2 regions of the Williamsia sp. Y712 genome follow, and region 1 is predicted to be linked to the other one. Evidence: predicted binding sites of a transcription regulator. Region 1 holds the regulator's gene; the other holds the start of a gene.
What was found. Region 1 encodes LexA, which represses DNA repair genes until DNA is damaged. Its sites were predicted from a motif close to CGAACANNTGTTCG; they were not measured.
Positions count from the first base shown of each region.

Region 2: a site for LexA is predicted at 4,325-4,338, ahead of AC1D75_RS07445 (HNH endonuclease signature motif containing protein). Genes of this name have one in related genera too.

Region 1 is NZ_JCAIUN010000002.1:680,578-688,133, forward strand. It holds gene hrpA (ATP-dependent RNA helicase HrpA) at 1-3,792, shown strand, start outside; gene nrdR (transcriptional regulator NrdR) at 3,798-4,247, opposite strand; gene AC1D75_RS18005 (LysM peptidoglycan-binding domain-containing protein) at 4,338-4,844, opposite strand; gene lexA (transcriptional repressor LexA) at 5,036-5,755, shown strand; gene AC1D75_RS18015 (acyl-CoA dehydrogenase family protein) at 5,858-7,000, opposite strand; gene hflX (GTPase HflX) at 7,093-7,556, opposite strand, start outside.
Region 2 is NZ_JCAIUN010000001.1:1,574,886-1,582,441, forward strand. It holds gene AC1D75_RS07435 (PucR family transcriptional regulator) at 1-1,369, shown strand, start outside; gene AC1D75_RS07440 (purine-cytosine permease family protein) at 1,449-2,864, opposite strand; gene AC1D75_RS07445 (HNH endonuclease signature motif containing protein) at 3,187-4,212, opposite strand; gene AC1D75_RS07450 (agmatine deiminase family protein) at 4,422-5,435, opposite strand; gene AC1D75_RS07455 (NAD-dependent succinate-semialdehyde dehydrogenase) at 5,455-6,933, opposite strand; gene AC1D75_RS07460 (primary-amine oxidase) at 6,926-7,556, opposite strand, start outside.

The sequences.
Region 1 (7,556 bases):
AAATCCGGCTCGACCAGAACTGGTTCGCGCACACCCGCAGGCCCCGGCCCCGAGGAACTCGAGCGGCGTCGCGCGCTGGTCCCGGTGCTCAAATATCCACCGGAACTCCCGGTGTCGGCGGCGCGTGCCGAGATCGCCGCGGCGATCGAAGCGCATCAGGTTGTGGTTGTCGCCGGTGAGACCGGATCGGGCAAGACGACACAGCTCCCGAAGATCTGCCTGGAGCTCGGCCGCGGAGTCGCGGGAAAGATCGGCCACACACAGCCACGACGGCTCGCGGCCCGGTCTGTCGCCGAACGCATCGCCGAAGAAACCGGCACCGAACTCGGCGGAGTGGTCGGCTATTCCGTCCGGTTCACCGACAAGGCATCACGCGACACCCTGGTGAAGGTGATGACCGACGGCATCCTTCTGCGCGAACTCTCCCAGGACCGCATGCTGCGTGACTACGACACGCTGATCATCGACGAGGCCCACGAACGCAGCCTCAACATCGACTTCATCCTGGGATATCTCAAACAGCTGCTCCCCCGGCGTCCCGACCTGAAAGTCATCATCACCTCGGCGACCATCGAGCCCGGTCGCTTTGCCGATCACTTCGCCACCGAAGATCGTCCCGTCCCCGTCATCGAGGTGTCCGGGCGCACCTATCCGGTGGAGATCCGTTACCGGCCACTTGTTGTCGAAGACGAGGACGAAGCCGATCTCGATCAACTGCAGGCGATCGGCGCCGCAGTGGACGAACTGTTCGCCGAGGGTCCCGGAGACATCCTGGTGTTCCTGCCCACCGAACGCGAGATCACCGATACCGCGGCATCACTGAAACACCTCGAAGTGCGGGGCGTAGAGGTGATCCCGCTGTTCGCACGTCTGTCGGCCGCTGATCAGCACCGCGTGTTCGCCTCTCACAAGGGCAGACGAATCGTGTTGTCCACCAACGTTGCCGAGACTTCGCTGACCGTGCCGGGCATCCACTACGTGATCGACGCCGGAACCGCTCGCATGTCACGGTATTCGACCCGCACCAAGGTTCAGCGCCTGCCGATCGAGCCGATCTCGCAGGCCAGTGCCCGCCAGCGCGCCGGTCGTTGTGGTCGTGTGGCCGCCGGTGTCTGCATCCGCCTCTACAGCGAAGACGACTTCCTCAGCAGACCCGAATACACCGAGCCCGAGATCCTGCGGACCAATCTGGCCGCGGTGATCCTGAACATGACCTCGCTCGGCCTCGGCGATGTGGGCAAATTCCCGTTTGTCCAGCCGCCCGATCCCAAGGCGATCCGCGACGGACAACAACTTCTCGACGAACTCGGCGCGCTCGTCCCGGCCACCCCCGACAACCCGGTACGGCGGCTGACCCCGATCGGCCGATCGCTGGCGCGGATCCCGGTGGACCCGAGATTGGCTCGCATGCTGGTCGAGGCCGACAAGCAGGGTGTCCTGGGTCCGATGCTGGTACTCACTGCTGCCCTGTCGCTGCCCGACGTCCGGGAACGGCCCGCCGAACACCGGCAGGCTGCAGACGAGTCGCACCGCAGGTTCGCCGCCGACGGTTCCGAATTCCTCACCCTCCTCAATTTGTGGACGTATCTCGAGGACACGCGAAAAGAGCTGTCCTCGAGCCAGTTCCGCAAACGCATGCGCCGCGAGTTCCTGCACGGACTACGCATCCGCGAGTGGCGTGATCTGCACTCGCAACTCGTCCGGATCGCCCGGGATCTGGGCTGGACCGTCCCTGCGGACTTCGAGACGCCCGAATCCGATTCCGCCGCAGCGGTCGCTGTCCACCAATCGATCCTGTCGGGTCTGCTGAGTCAGATCGGCGTCCGCGAAGGGGAATCCAGAGAGTTCCTCGGGGCGCGCGGGACGAAGTTCATGATCTTCCCCGGCTCACATCTGTCGAACAAACCGCCTCGGTTCGTGATGGCGGCCGAGATCGTCGAGACGTCCCGCCTGTGGGCCAGGACCGTCGCCCGCATCGAACCCGAATGGGCCGAGCGACTGGCCGGCGATCTGGTCAAACGCCAGTACAGCGAACCACATTGGTCGAGCAAACACTCTGCGGCGATGGCCTACGAAAGGGTCACGCTCTACGGCGTTCCCCTGGTCACCAAACGCCGGGTGAACTTTGGATCCATCGACCCCGAGGCGGCCCGCGAGCTGTTCATCCGCAGCGCCCTCGTCGAAGGAGACTGGCGCACCCAGCATCCTTTCTTCCATCGCAACCGGGCGATGCTCGAAGATGCCGAGGAGTCGGTCCACCGCGTCCGGCGGACCGATGTCGTGGTCGACGACGACACCCTGTTCGCGCACTACGACCGCCACGTGGGTCAAGAGGTGGTCTCGGGCAGGCACTTCGACACCTGGTGGAAAGCCGCACGCAAGAAAGACCCGAACCTCCTCGATCTCGATCCCGCAGACGTCGTTGCCGGCGATCCGGCCGGTTTCCCGGATACCTGGCGTCAGGCTGATGCCACCTACGATCTGCGGTACCGCTTCGAGCCCGGCACCGAGGACGACGGCGTCAGTGTGCTGATTCCGCTGCCCCTGCTGACGCGGGCCCGACCTTCGGGCTTCGACTGGCTGGTCCCCGGAATGCGCACCGAACTCGTCACCGAATTGATCCGCACACTGCCGAAAACCCTTCGGCGCGAGATCGGTCCGGCACCGGATCTGGCCTCACAGATCCTTGATGCGGTGACACCGCGTGCCAAGCCCCTGACGTCCGCCGTCGCCGCCGAACTCACCCGCCTCACCGGCGTGCGGATCGCAGCCGCCGACCTGAGGCCGACCGCGCTGCCCGACCACCTGCGAATGACCTTCGTGGCCCTGGCCCCGGACGGTCAGGAGTTGGGCCACTCCAAATCGTTGACAGAGCTCCAGGACCGACTCGGCGGCAAGGCTCGCGCGGCTCTAGAGAAGGAGGCCGCGACCGAGTCGACGCCGGTGGCAACCACCTGGACAGACAAGACGTTCGGAACCATCGCGCGCTCGGTCCGCAACACCGTTGCCGGACAGGAGATCACGAGCTACCCGGCTTTGGTGCCCCGCAAAGGCGGCTTCACCGTTGCCCCGATGTCGACCGAGTCCGAGCAGCGCAGCGCGATGTACAACGCCCTGATCGGACTGCTTCTCAATGATGTGCCGGGCCTACGTCAGAACGCGACTTCTGCACTCGGGACCGCGGAGCGGCTGGCACTGAGCCAAAGCCCTTACCCCAGCGGTGAGGCATTGCTCACCGATTGCGTGCGGGCGGCGGTGATCGACCTGGTTCCCCCGCAGCCGGAGGTCTGGACCGCTGCCGACTACGCCGCGCTGAAAGGCCATGTCGCCGGGCAGGTCACGAGTCGGGCCACCACCAAATTGCGCCAAGCCGCGGCGATCTTGACCCGGGTGGCTCCGCTGCGTACCGCCATCGCGGCCAGCACGGTGACTGACGCTGCCGACGACGTGCGCGATCAACTCGCGGATCTTGTCTTCGACGGGTTCATCTCGGCCACCGGTGGCGAACACCTCCCCGAGATCCCGCGGTATCTGGATGCTGCCCTGGCCCGGCTGGAACAGCTGCCGGCCTCCGCTTCTCGGGACGCCGCGTCGATGGCAGCCATCGATCGCGTGGTGGCCGCATGGACAGACCATCTGCAGATGATCCCGCCGCAGCGGCGCGATGCGGTCAGCGAGGCCGCGGGCTGGATTGTCGAGGAATTGCGCGTCGGACTGTTTGCTCAACAGCTCCGAACCGCTTACCCGATCTCAGAAAAACGTGCCATCAAGGCGATCCGCGACTTGCGGTAGTGGCGCTAAGGCTTGCTCGACCGGAGGTCGTCGATTTCTTTCTGGAAATCATCCACCGAGTCGAATGACCGGTAGACGGAGGCGAATCGCAGGTATGCGACCTCATCGAGATCGCGAAGCGGGCCGAGGATAGCCAGACCGACCTCATTGGCCGGCACTTCCGCCGAGCCTGATGCCCGCACCGCTTCTTCCACCTGCTGCGCGAGATGCTGCAATTTGTCGTCGTCGACCGAACGGCCCTGGCAGGCCCGGCGGACGCCGCGCATGACCTTCTCACGACTGAACGGTTCAGTGACGCCCGTTCGCTTGACCACCGAGAGCACCGCGGTCTCCACCGTGGTGAAACGGCGTGCACACTGCGAACAGGCGCGGCGGCGACGGATGGCCTGACCCTCGTCCGCCACCCGCGAATCGATTACGCGGGTGTCCTCGTTCTTGCAAAACGGGCAATGCATGCACGATTCCTCGACGGTCGACGGCCTGGGCGGAGTGACCAGACACTGTGACTCCGAGGATACCGTCCGCGATCGCGGCCCCTCCACGGTCTACCTCGCGTAGACGGGGGTGACCAATGCCTGACCCACCGACAGTGCCGAGTTGTTCATGGCGTTGAGTTCCATGATCTTCGCAACCACGGCTTCGGTCGGCATCTCGGGTGCGATGCGGGAGGCGATGGCGCCCAACGACTCCCCCGATTGGACCCGGACGACCTCGGTTCCGACGCGGGCCGGATCGGCGGACTGTTGCATGACGCCGCCGAAGAAGGTCATGAACGCCACCACGAGCATCAGACCGACGCCGGTGACCGACGCAGCCGCCCAGGCGCGTCTGCGGGCGAAGACCATCTCGCGAGCGGTCGGTATCCGCCGCTCGGAATTACGCGAATCGGCACACGAGACGGCGACCCGGCGCTGCGCAGGCAGACGGCGACCGGCCGGGCGTGATGTGTCCGCGGGCCGTACCGGGCGCGTGGTGCGCGGGGCGGTACCGCTCTCGGAGTGGTGAACAGGCCGAGCTGTGGCCGGCCGGATGATGGTGGTGGCTGCAGTCATGGGGTTCAGTCCTCGATCATCGGTTTCGATCTCTATTCGATCACTCGTTCGATTGAAAGAGTGTTCGATTTGTACCACGGGCCTCCGACAAAGCGCCACGCCTGATCGAACAAATGTTTGAGACTTGTGACCATTTGCACTATCTTTGTCGACATGGACCCCGCCCGATACCGCATGAACTGGAGGACCTGATGGCCGATACAACCCAGCCCCCGACACCGGCGGACGGGGCCGCGACCACTGTTGTCGCCACCGAACCACTCGCCGAGGGCTCACTGACCCCCCGTCAGAAAGCAGTTCTCGAGGTCATCCGTACCTCGGTTCGCGAGCGCGGCTACCCGCCGAGCATCCGGGAGATCGGTGACGCCGTCGGTCTGACCTCAACGTCGTCGGTCGCCCACCAGCTCCGCACGCTCGAACGCAAGGGTTTCCTGCAGCGCGAGAACAACCGGCCTCGAGCGGTGAACATCCAGGACACCGACCTGAACCCGGCCACAGCGGCCGGGCAGGTTCAGACACCGGACGAATCCCTGCCGACACCGACGTTCGTCCCGGTCCTCGGCCGGATCGCGGCCGGCGGTCCGATCCTCGCCGAAGAAGCCGTCGAAGACGTCTTCCCGCTCCCCAAAGAGCTGGTCGGTGAAGGTTCACTGTTCCTGCTCAGGGTCGTCGGTGAATCGATGATCGACGCCGCGATCTGCGACGGTGACTGGGTGGTCGTACGCCAGCAGAATGTTGCCGACAACGGCGACATCGTTGCGGCGATGATCGACGGCGACGCCACGATCAAGACATTCAAGCGCACCAAGGACGCCGTGTGGCTGATGCCGCACAACCCGGTGTTCGATCCCATCCCGGGCAACGATGCCGTCATCCTGGGCAAGGTCGTCACAGTGATGCGCCGACTCTGAGCTCCGAGTCGTAGGCAGATCACTCTCAGAGCGATCAAAGGCGGGGTGTACCGGGATATCCCGGTACACCCCGCCTTTCGAGTTCAGGGGATCACGAAGTGATCAGACCCCGAGACTGCGTCCGATCACTTCCTTCATGATCTCGGTCGTGCCGCCGTAGATGGTCTGCACGCGAGAGTCGAGGAACGCCTTGGCGACCGAGTATTCACGCATGTATCCGTATCCGCCGTGCAGCTGCAGACACCGGTCGACCAGGTGCACCTGGTTCTCGGTGGCGTAATACTTGGCCATTGCGGCGTCCGGGACGGTCAGCTTCTTCTCGTTCAGCAGACCGATGCAGTGATCGACGAAGACACGCGTCGTCGTGGTCGAGGTGGCCAGTTCGGCCAGCAGGAACCGGGTGTTCTGGAAGTTTCCGATCGAGCGACCGAAGGCCTTGCGGTCCTTGGCGTACTGAACGGTGGTCTCCAGCACCTGCTCCATCGCCGCCGCGGCGACCACTGCGATCGACAGGCGTTCGCGGGGCAGGTTCTGCATCAGGTAGATGAAGCCGAGGCCTTCTTCACCGAGCAGGTTCTCGGCGGGCACGCGGACGTTGTCGAAGCTCAGTTCGGCTGTGTCCTGCGCCTTCATGCCGACCTTGTCGAGGTTGCGGCCGCGCTCGAAACCCTTCATGCCACGCTCGACGACCAGCAGGCTGAATCCCTTCGCGCCTGCCTCGGGGTCGGTGCGCGCGACCACGATCACCAGGTCGGCGTTGATGCCGTTGGTGATGAACGTCTTCGATCCGTTGAGCACCCAGTGGTCGCCGTCTTTCTTGGCGTTGGTCTTGATGCCCTGCAGATCCGAACCGGTTCCGGGCTCGGTCATGGCGATGGCGGTGATGAGCTCACCGGAGGTGAATCCCGGAAGCCAACGCGCCTTCTGCTCATCGTTGGTCAGCTCCAGCAGGTACGGCGCGATGACGTCGTTGTGCAGGGTGAATCCCAGGCCGCTGAACCCGCCCCGTGCGGACTCCTCGGAGACGATGGCCTGGTAGCGGAAGTCGTCGACTCCGCCGCCGCCGAACTCTTCGGGTGCGTCCACGGCCAGGAAGCCGTTCTTACCTGCTTCGATCCACACATCGCGATCGACGATGTTCTGCTCTTCCCAGCGGGCGTGGTGCGGCGCCACATGCTGTTCGAGGAAGCTTCGGTACGAATCGCGGTAGAGGAGGTGTTCAGGCTCGAAAATCGTACGTTCCATCAAGGTCTCCATAACGAGGTGTCAAAACGCGGATGTGCCAGTAACTGTAACTGGATTCTACATTTAGCCCAAGGGCCTGGAGGCCTGGATTTTCAGAACAAGTCAGATGCGGCGAACTCGGCCAGCTGGCTGGCAAGCGCAGAAGGCACGCTGGCGACGATCTCCGTGCCATCGGCGCCGTGCTCTTCGCGCGTCACATCTCCCTCGGCGTGGATGCGCGAGACCAGGTCACCCCGGGAGTACGGCACCCGGACGGTGACATGGACGTCATGTCGCGACACCGACTCCCGGACCCGCTCGAGCAGTTCCGGGATACCTTCGCCCGTGGCCGCCGAGATGAAGACCGCGTCGGGAAACAGACTCCGAAGCTGCGTCAGCACCGTCGGATCGGCGACGTCGATCTTGTTCACCACGAGAAGCTCCGGTGGTGCGGTCGCCTTCTCGTCCTGGATCACCTGATCGACGACCTTGCGCACCGCGCTGATCTGGTCCGTCGGAATCGGGTCCGACCCATCGACGATGTGCAACAGCAGGTCAGCGTCCGCGACCTCTTCCA
Region 2 (7,556 bases), on a different contig from region 1:
CACGGGCCTCGGACTGGCCGGGGTCGATGCAGGCACGCGTCGGCACTACATCCGGGAACTCGCGCAACGCAAGGTTGCCGGCGTCGCGATCGAAATGGGCCGGACCTTTGACGAGGTGCCCGACGAGATGGTGCGCGAGGCCTCGACCGTGCACTTTCCGTTGATCGCCCTGCGCACGGTGATCCCGTTCATCGACCTGTGCCGGTCTGCCAACACAGATCTGGTCTCGGGCGAGGTTGCCCTGTTGCGCCGGCGCAGTGAGCTGGGTACCGCGTTGCACACCGAGATGGCGGCGGGCAACGGTGCGCCTGCGATGCTGAAACGTATTGCGGCCGCGGCTGGTTGCCCCCTTGTGCTGCTCGGGAGCGGCAACGCGCTGATGGCCGCCGAGGGCGTCGACGACGACCATTCGGCGTGGCAGGCGGTGGATGCGCAGGTGGCATCGGTTCCGGTGGGGATGCGAGGGGAGGTTCTCGCAACGCTGGTCGCCGGTCCCGGATCGCCACTGGATCGGGCCGGATTGGTCAGCATGCTCGAGCTCGGGGCAGGGCCCCTCGGAGTGACGCTTTCGTTGTCGCGGGAGCTCGGTGGACTTCCGCATCGGGCCGCGTCGTCGTTGATCTCGGATCTGCTCGACGCCCGTATCGATCGGCGATCCGATCTGATGATGCGGTTGGGGGCCGCAGGTTTTCGGCCGTCGGCCTCCGCCCGGATTGTTCCTGTCGCGGTTGATGTCCCGACACCGCGGATGGCCTCACAGCTGAGTGCCTCTGCCGCCAAAAGGATCTCGGCGCAGTCGATGCACGCGCAGGTACATGCGACCGCGTACGCCCTGATCGCCCCGTCGAGACTCGATCGCGATGCCGTCACCGAGATCGTGGGTGCGTATGCAGGCGGCTCCGGCGCGGCGACAGTGGTGGTGGGCGATCCCTGCCGCCTTGATGCGCACGAACTCTCGTCGGCGCTGGTGCGGGTGCGCCATGCATTGTCGCTCGCGGTGGCCGATCGGCGGTCGGGTTCACACTCCGATGCGGTGACGTCGGTCCGGGCGCTGGCCGCGGACCTGGCGGTGGAGACCTTGCCGGATGGCGTCCGGTCGGAGTTGGCCGCCGCAGCGCTCGGCCCGGTGATCGCCTGGGACAACGACCACGGCTCGGAGTTGATCCACACCCTCGAAGTGCATCTGCGGAACGGGTGCAGCGCCACCCGGTCGGCGGCGGCGCTGAATCTGGGGCGGCAGAGTCTGTATCAGCGCCTCGAACGTATCCGAGGTCTGGTCGGATTCGATTTCACTGCGCCGCAAACCTATCCGGGATTGTTGATGGCCCTGTGCGCTCATCGCGCACAGGGCCGTCGCAGAGCCGACTGATCAGAACCACTTGTGGAGCAGTTCGAGGGGTGATCAGCGGCTCGGGTCATCAACTGTCAGATCAACGGGCGGGGGTTGATCAGACTGCCTGGTAGTCCTTGTTGATCTTCTTGCTGCACAACAGGATGTAGCCGAAGAAAGCAATGATGAATCCGACGAAGAAGGCGATGTCACCGAGTTCCGGCACAGCATCGGCCACGTAACCGACCCAGCGTTCCTGATTGCCGAACAGCAACACCGAGACCACCAGGGCGACCAGGAAGGTGAAGAGTCCACCCCAGTTGGAGTATTTGGAGTCGTAGAGGAATCCGGCGATGGGCCGGTTTCGGCGCAGCAGTTGGTCGGCGAACACGATGCCCAACCACGGTCCGATCCAATAGGCGACGATCAGCAGGAACGTCTCATAGTTCGCCGCGGCATCGGCGAGGGCCCACCAGGCGACGAGGAATCCGACCACTCCGAAGACCGCGGTGACCAGAGCGCGCTGGATACCGACCGAGAACTTGAATCCCATTGTCACAAAGGCCATCGCGCCCGAGTAGAGGTTGATCGCGTTGGCCGCCACGGCGCCGACGGCTATCGCCAGCAAGGTGAGGTTGGCAACGACCGAAGGCATCGACGAGGTGAACGCGTCGGTGTAGTTGAGGTCGGCGTCGAAGCCGATCGTGACCGATGCCGCGCCGATCGCCATCAGAACGGTGGTGGAGATGAACAGGCCGCTGGATGCGAAGAATCCGGTCTGGAGCCTGGATACATTCGCCGGAAGGTAGCGGGTGAAGTCGGCAGCATAGGGCGTCCAGCCTGCGGTGTATCCGAAGGCTGCGCCGACGGTCAGCAGGAATCCGCCGAGGGTACCGCCGCTCTCGCCCAATGACGGCATCGAAAGGTCGGCTTCACTGAAGATGAAGATGCCTGCGATAACGAAGATGACCGCAAGGACCGGTGCGGCAGCCCGTTCGAACCTCTGGACCAGGTTGTGCCCGAAGAACGCGAAGCTCGTCTGCAGGAGCACGATGATGAGCAGCGCGATCGCCGACGGCACGCCGATGAGTGTGTTGAGGGCCAGTGCGCCGCTCACGCTGTTGGTTGCGAACCAGCCGATGCCACACATCACCGCCATGAAGGATGCCGGGACGATGTTGCCTCGGTACCCGAAGCCCAAGCGGCCGAGCACCATCTGTGGCACACCGTGAAGCGGGCCGCGCGCGGACAACAGGAAGTGGGCCGCGGCGCCGAGCAGATTGCCCAGTGCCATCGCGGCGATGGCCTGCCAGAAGGTCAAACCGAAGTAGAGCACCGCGAGTATGCCCAGGAAGATGGTGGCGAATTCCAGGTTGGGGGCGGTCCAGGTCCAGAACAGGCCGCGGGGCTTGCCATGGCGTGCCTCAAGCGGGATGAACTCGTTACCACCCGGCTCCACTGCGAGAACTTTGTCGCCGTAGGTGCCCGATGCAGTCTCCGGTTCCGGAGTGGTGCGGGGCGTCGTGGATGTCATTGCGCAACAGTCTCCCGCGCAGGAGCAAGCTGCAACTGACATTTCGTCGGTTGGGATTACCGATTCGGCAGTCGGATTGTCCGAATCGGTAGGCAAACGACCAGCCGGTTGCCATGGTGCTGCCGCCGCAACCCGTCAATTCATCTGGAGCGGACTTCATCCGGCTACCTGGAGCGGACTTCATCCGGCCGGCTGGACTGACTTCGTGGGCGGCAGCACCGCGCGTTTCACACTATGGAGTTGTCAAAGATGCGTGCGCGGTCCCGACAAGATCTCGGGTGCGCTGGTGGGGGAGAAGTGGTGACGGTGGTGGAGTGTTGGGTCAGGCGGCGAGGGTGAGGGTTCGCCGGTTATAGGCCGGTAACGGTTTTCGCTGCGGATCGATACCGGCGGGCGGGATCAGCCACGGATGGCCGTCGGAGCCCATGATCACGTCCCAGTCGGTGTTGTGCACCGCCATATGGCAGGTGCGGCACAACAGGGACCCGTTTTCCAGAGTGGTGAGGCCGCCATCGACAAAGTGCACGATGTGGTGGCAGTCCGACCAACCGGACTTGGCCCCACACTTGATGCAGCAGGTGTCACGGATGATGATCGCCTTGCGGACCAAACCCTTGAACAGACGTTTCGGCGGACTCAGATCGATGAGGACTTGCTCCCCGTCGAGAGTGATCGAGGTGATCGACGAATCGCACGCCAACATCGCGGCGGTCGCTTCGGTGACCGGACCCATCCAGGGCAACGAGGCAGCCTCGGGATGATCGGCGGGCACGGTCACCATCACCTCGGTCCGCGGCGCCGACACCAACGTCTGTCCACCACCGCAATCCAGAAGTTGGTGCAGCGCATCAGCTCGGCGTTGGGTGGCGCTTCGACCGTCATCCGAACCGGCCGGTTCGGGACGCGTTTTGGACCAGAAGTCCAACGCGGAGAACAACTTTTCCCCGATCACCGCATCAACATCGAACGTGCCGACACAGCGACCCTCACGGACTGCATACTCCAGACTGTTCAGCGACCGGTCCTCAGCCGGTGGTGGACCACCGGTGTCCCTGGACCCGTCCGGTGAATAGCCGGCAGTACGATCCAGACCCATCAAGCCTGCGCTGATGCGTAACCAGCGGTACGCCGATACTGGTGCAGCACCGTTGGCCTGCAACAACTTTGATGTGGTCGAGCCGGCCTTACAGGCGATGCCTGACTCGTCGATCACCGCGGCGCACACCGCGAGTTGATGCTCCGTCGCGTTACGCAGGGTGATCAGATCCTTCGCCATACCCAGCGTCACAGTTGGATCATCGGGTAAGACCAGATCAACCAAATCGTCGTCCATCTCGAGAAGTCGCATAGCACAGCACCTTCCAAGGAGAGAACAAACCGGGGGCGTCGACCGGAGTGTCTCTGCGGGGAAGGCGTCAGATACGTCGTACTTGTGGTCGACTGACTCCACCGTACTCAATCGAACGTGTGTTCGCAAGGGTGTAGCCAATCGGATGTCGTTCGGCTACAACATCTTTCGATAGCCTGACGAAGTAGATGGGCGATCGGTGAGCGCAACTAGCGGAGGGATGGCTGTTGCTGGGTGATGCAGTGGATGCCGCCACCGCGTTCGAAGAGGGGCCGAGCATCGATGGTTCGCACTGTCCGGCCAGGGTAGACGTCGCCGAGTATCTCCGCGGCCTCGTGATCGTTGGGGTCGCCGAAGCTGCAGGCGATGACGGCACCGTTGAGGACGAGGTGGTTGATGTAGCTGTAGTCGACCGGTCCTTCGTCGTCGGTCAGGACGGTGGGCGCCGGTATGTCGATGATCTCCCAGCCGGGTTCGGCGGCGGCGATGGTGGCCTTGATCTGCTTGCTGACGGCGAAGTCGGGATGGTTCGGGTTCCGTTGATCGTGCACCAGCACCACCCCCGGTGACGGCATCGCGGCCACGATGTCGACGTGCCCACGGGTGCCGAACTTCTCGTTGTCACGAGTGAGGCCGTGTGGCAACCAGATCGCGCGGTCGGCCCCGATGGTCCGGGCAAGCTCGGCCTCGACCTGCGTTTTGGTCCACGTGCTGTTACGCCCGTCGCCGAGCTGCACCGACTCCGTGACCAGGACGGTTCCTGTCCCATCGACCTGAATGCCGCCGCCCTCATTGATCATTGGCGAATCGATGAGTTCGGCGCCGGCGCGCTCGGCGATGAGTTTTCCGATGTGCTGGTCCTTGTCCCACCGTGCCCACTCGGCCGCACCCCAGCCATTGAAGACCCAGTCGACCGCGCCGAGGCGACCGTTGTCGTCGAGGACAAACGTCGGCCCGATGTCGCGTGCCCACGCATCATTCAGCGGTGCCTCGATGATCTCGATCTCGGACGACAGGTAATCGCGGGCCGGACCGATCTCGCCGGGGTCGACGATCATCGTGACCGGTTCGAACTCCACGACGGCGTGGGCGACGGCGGCCCAGGTGCTGCGGGCGGCGTCACGAGCCACCGTGGTGTCACCCAGCGAATAACCCTGGACCGGAAAGGCCATCCAGACCCTGTCCTGCGGAGCGCTTTCCGCGGGCATGTGCCAGTTGCTCATCGGATGCTCCTCGTCGGGGCTAGGTCAGTGCGATGTACTTCGTGGTCAGATACTCGTAGATACCCTCGGAGCCACCTTCGCGCCCGATGCCGGACTGTTTGACGCCGCCAAACGGCGCGGCGACGTCGGAGATCACACCCCGGTTGATACCCACCATGCCGGATTCTACCTTGTCGGCCACGCGCAGTGCGCGGTCGAGGTCGGTGGTGTAAAGGTATGCGGCCAAGCCGAATTCGGTGGAATTCGCTGCGTCGATGGCCTCGGTCTCTGTGGTGAATGTGCTGATCACGGCAACGGGGCCGAAGATCTCGTTCTTGGCGATCTCGGCGTCTGCGGCAACCTGGTCGAGCACGGTCGCCGGGTAGAAGCATCCGGCGTCATCGGCCGGATCGGCGCCGAGGCGAACCCGCGCTCCGGCTGCCACCGCGTCGGACACGGCGGTGGCAATGGACTGCTGCTGTTTGCTGTTGACCATCGGTCCCAGGGTCGTCTTCGGGTCGTAACCCGGGCCGAGCACCATCGCTTTCATCTTCGCGGCCAGGGCTGTCGTGAACTCTTCGGCGATATCTTCGTGTACCAGAAAGCGATTGGCCGCGGTACAGGCCTCGCCGCCGTTGCGGGTCTTGGCAGCAAAGGCACCTTCGACCGCAAGTTCGAGGTCGGCATCGGCAAAGACCAGGAAAGGTGCGTTGCCGCCGAGTTCCATGGAGGTCCGTTGGACATTTGCAGCAGCATCGCCGAGCAGCGTGCGACCAACTTCGGTCGAACCGGTGAAGCTGATCTTGCGGACCCGGGGGTCGGCGATCAGTGGCTCGGTGACATCGGTTGCCTTACTGGTCGGCAGCACTGCGAGTACGCCGTCGGGCAGTCCGGCCTCGCTCAGTAGCTTCGCGAGGTACAACATCGTGAGCGGGGTTTCTTTTGCAGGTTTGACCAGTATGGTGCAACCGGCAGCGAGCGCGGGACCGATCTTGCGAGTTCCCATGGCCAGCGGGAAGTTCCACGGCGTGATCGCCAGGGCGACGCCCACGGGCGCGTGCTTCACCAGGATGTTGCCGGTGCCGGCGGGCGACTGTGTGAAGCGACCGGCGATTCGTACCGCTTCTTCGGCGAACCAGCGCAAGAACTCACCGCCGTAGTTGATCTCCGCCTTCGAGTCGGCCAGGGCCTTGCCCATCTCCAGCGTCATGATCAGCGCCATGTCGTCGGCGTTCTCGCGGATCAACTCGAATGTCGATCGCAGGATCTCCGAGCGGACCCGGGGCGCGGTGCCGGCCCATTCGTCAGCGACCGAGAGTGCGCTCTCCAAAGCGGTATTGGCATCGTGTGGGGTCGCGTCGGCGATCTGCAGCAGGGTGGTGCCGGTGGCCGGGTCGGCGACGGGGAAGGTCTCGCCGTTCGACGAGTCGACCGACTTGCCGTTGATCCACAGCCCGGCGGGAACTGTGCCCAGCAGGCCGCGGAAGTCGGCGATGGGGTCGGTGGTGTTCTCAGTCATGGCAGTGGCCTCCTGTGGTTTCGGTTGAGCAGTGTGAACTGGGGCTCGGTTCGACGTCCAGTGACGGGTTGCGGTCGAAGAAGCCAAAAGGTTTGAGCCAGAACGACACCGTGTCGGCGGGCATGATGGGCCAGTCCTCCGGCCGGGTGATGTGGTGGACACCGAAGGTGTACCAGAGGACCACGTCGGTGTTGTCGATGCTTCGGTTGGCCTTGGTCCATTCACCGAGTCCGGTGTCGGCGGCCGATTGGTTCACGAATTCGCCTGCCGGCCAGCGCTCGTCGGGATGGTTCGGCGTCACCCAGACGGTGTGCCCGATGACCTGTGCCCGCTGGAAGATCGGGGAGGCGGGATCGAACATCGCCGGGATGGCGTCGCCGGGAACAAGTTTGTACGACGGGTGGGTTCCCAGGCCGTTGGTGGTGTTGGTGTTCACCACTTTCCAGGCGCGCTGAGTCGCCCAGTTCATGTCCTGTTTGCCCTCGTCTTCCGTGCGCAGTGGGGTGTTGCGCTGGACCAACGCCAGCCCGTACGGATTGCCGGGACCCATCGGTTCGATCTCGGTTTCGCTGGCATAGACGGTGTTCTCGGTCCCGTCCACGTCGAGATCCAGCCGGGCGGTC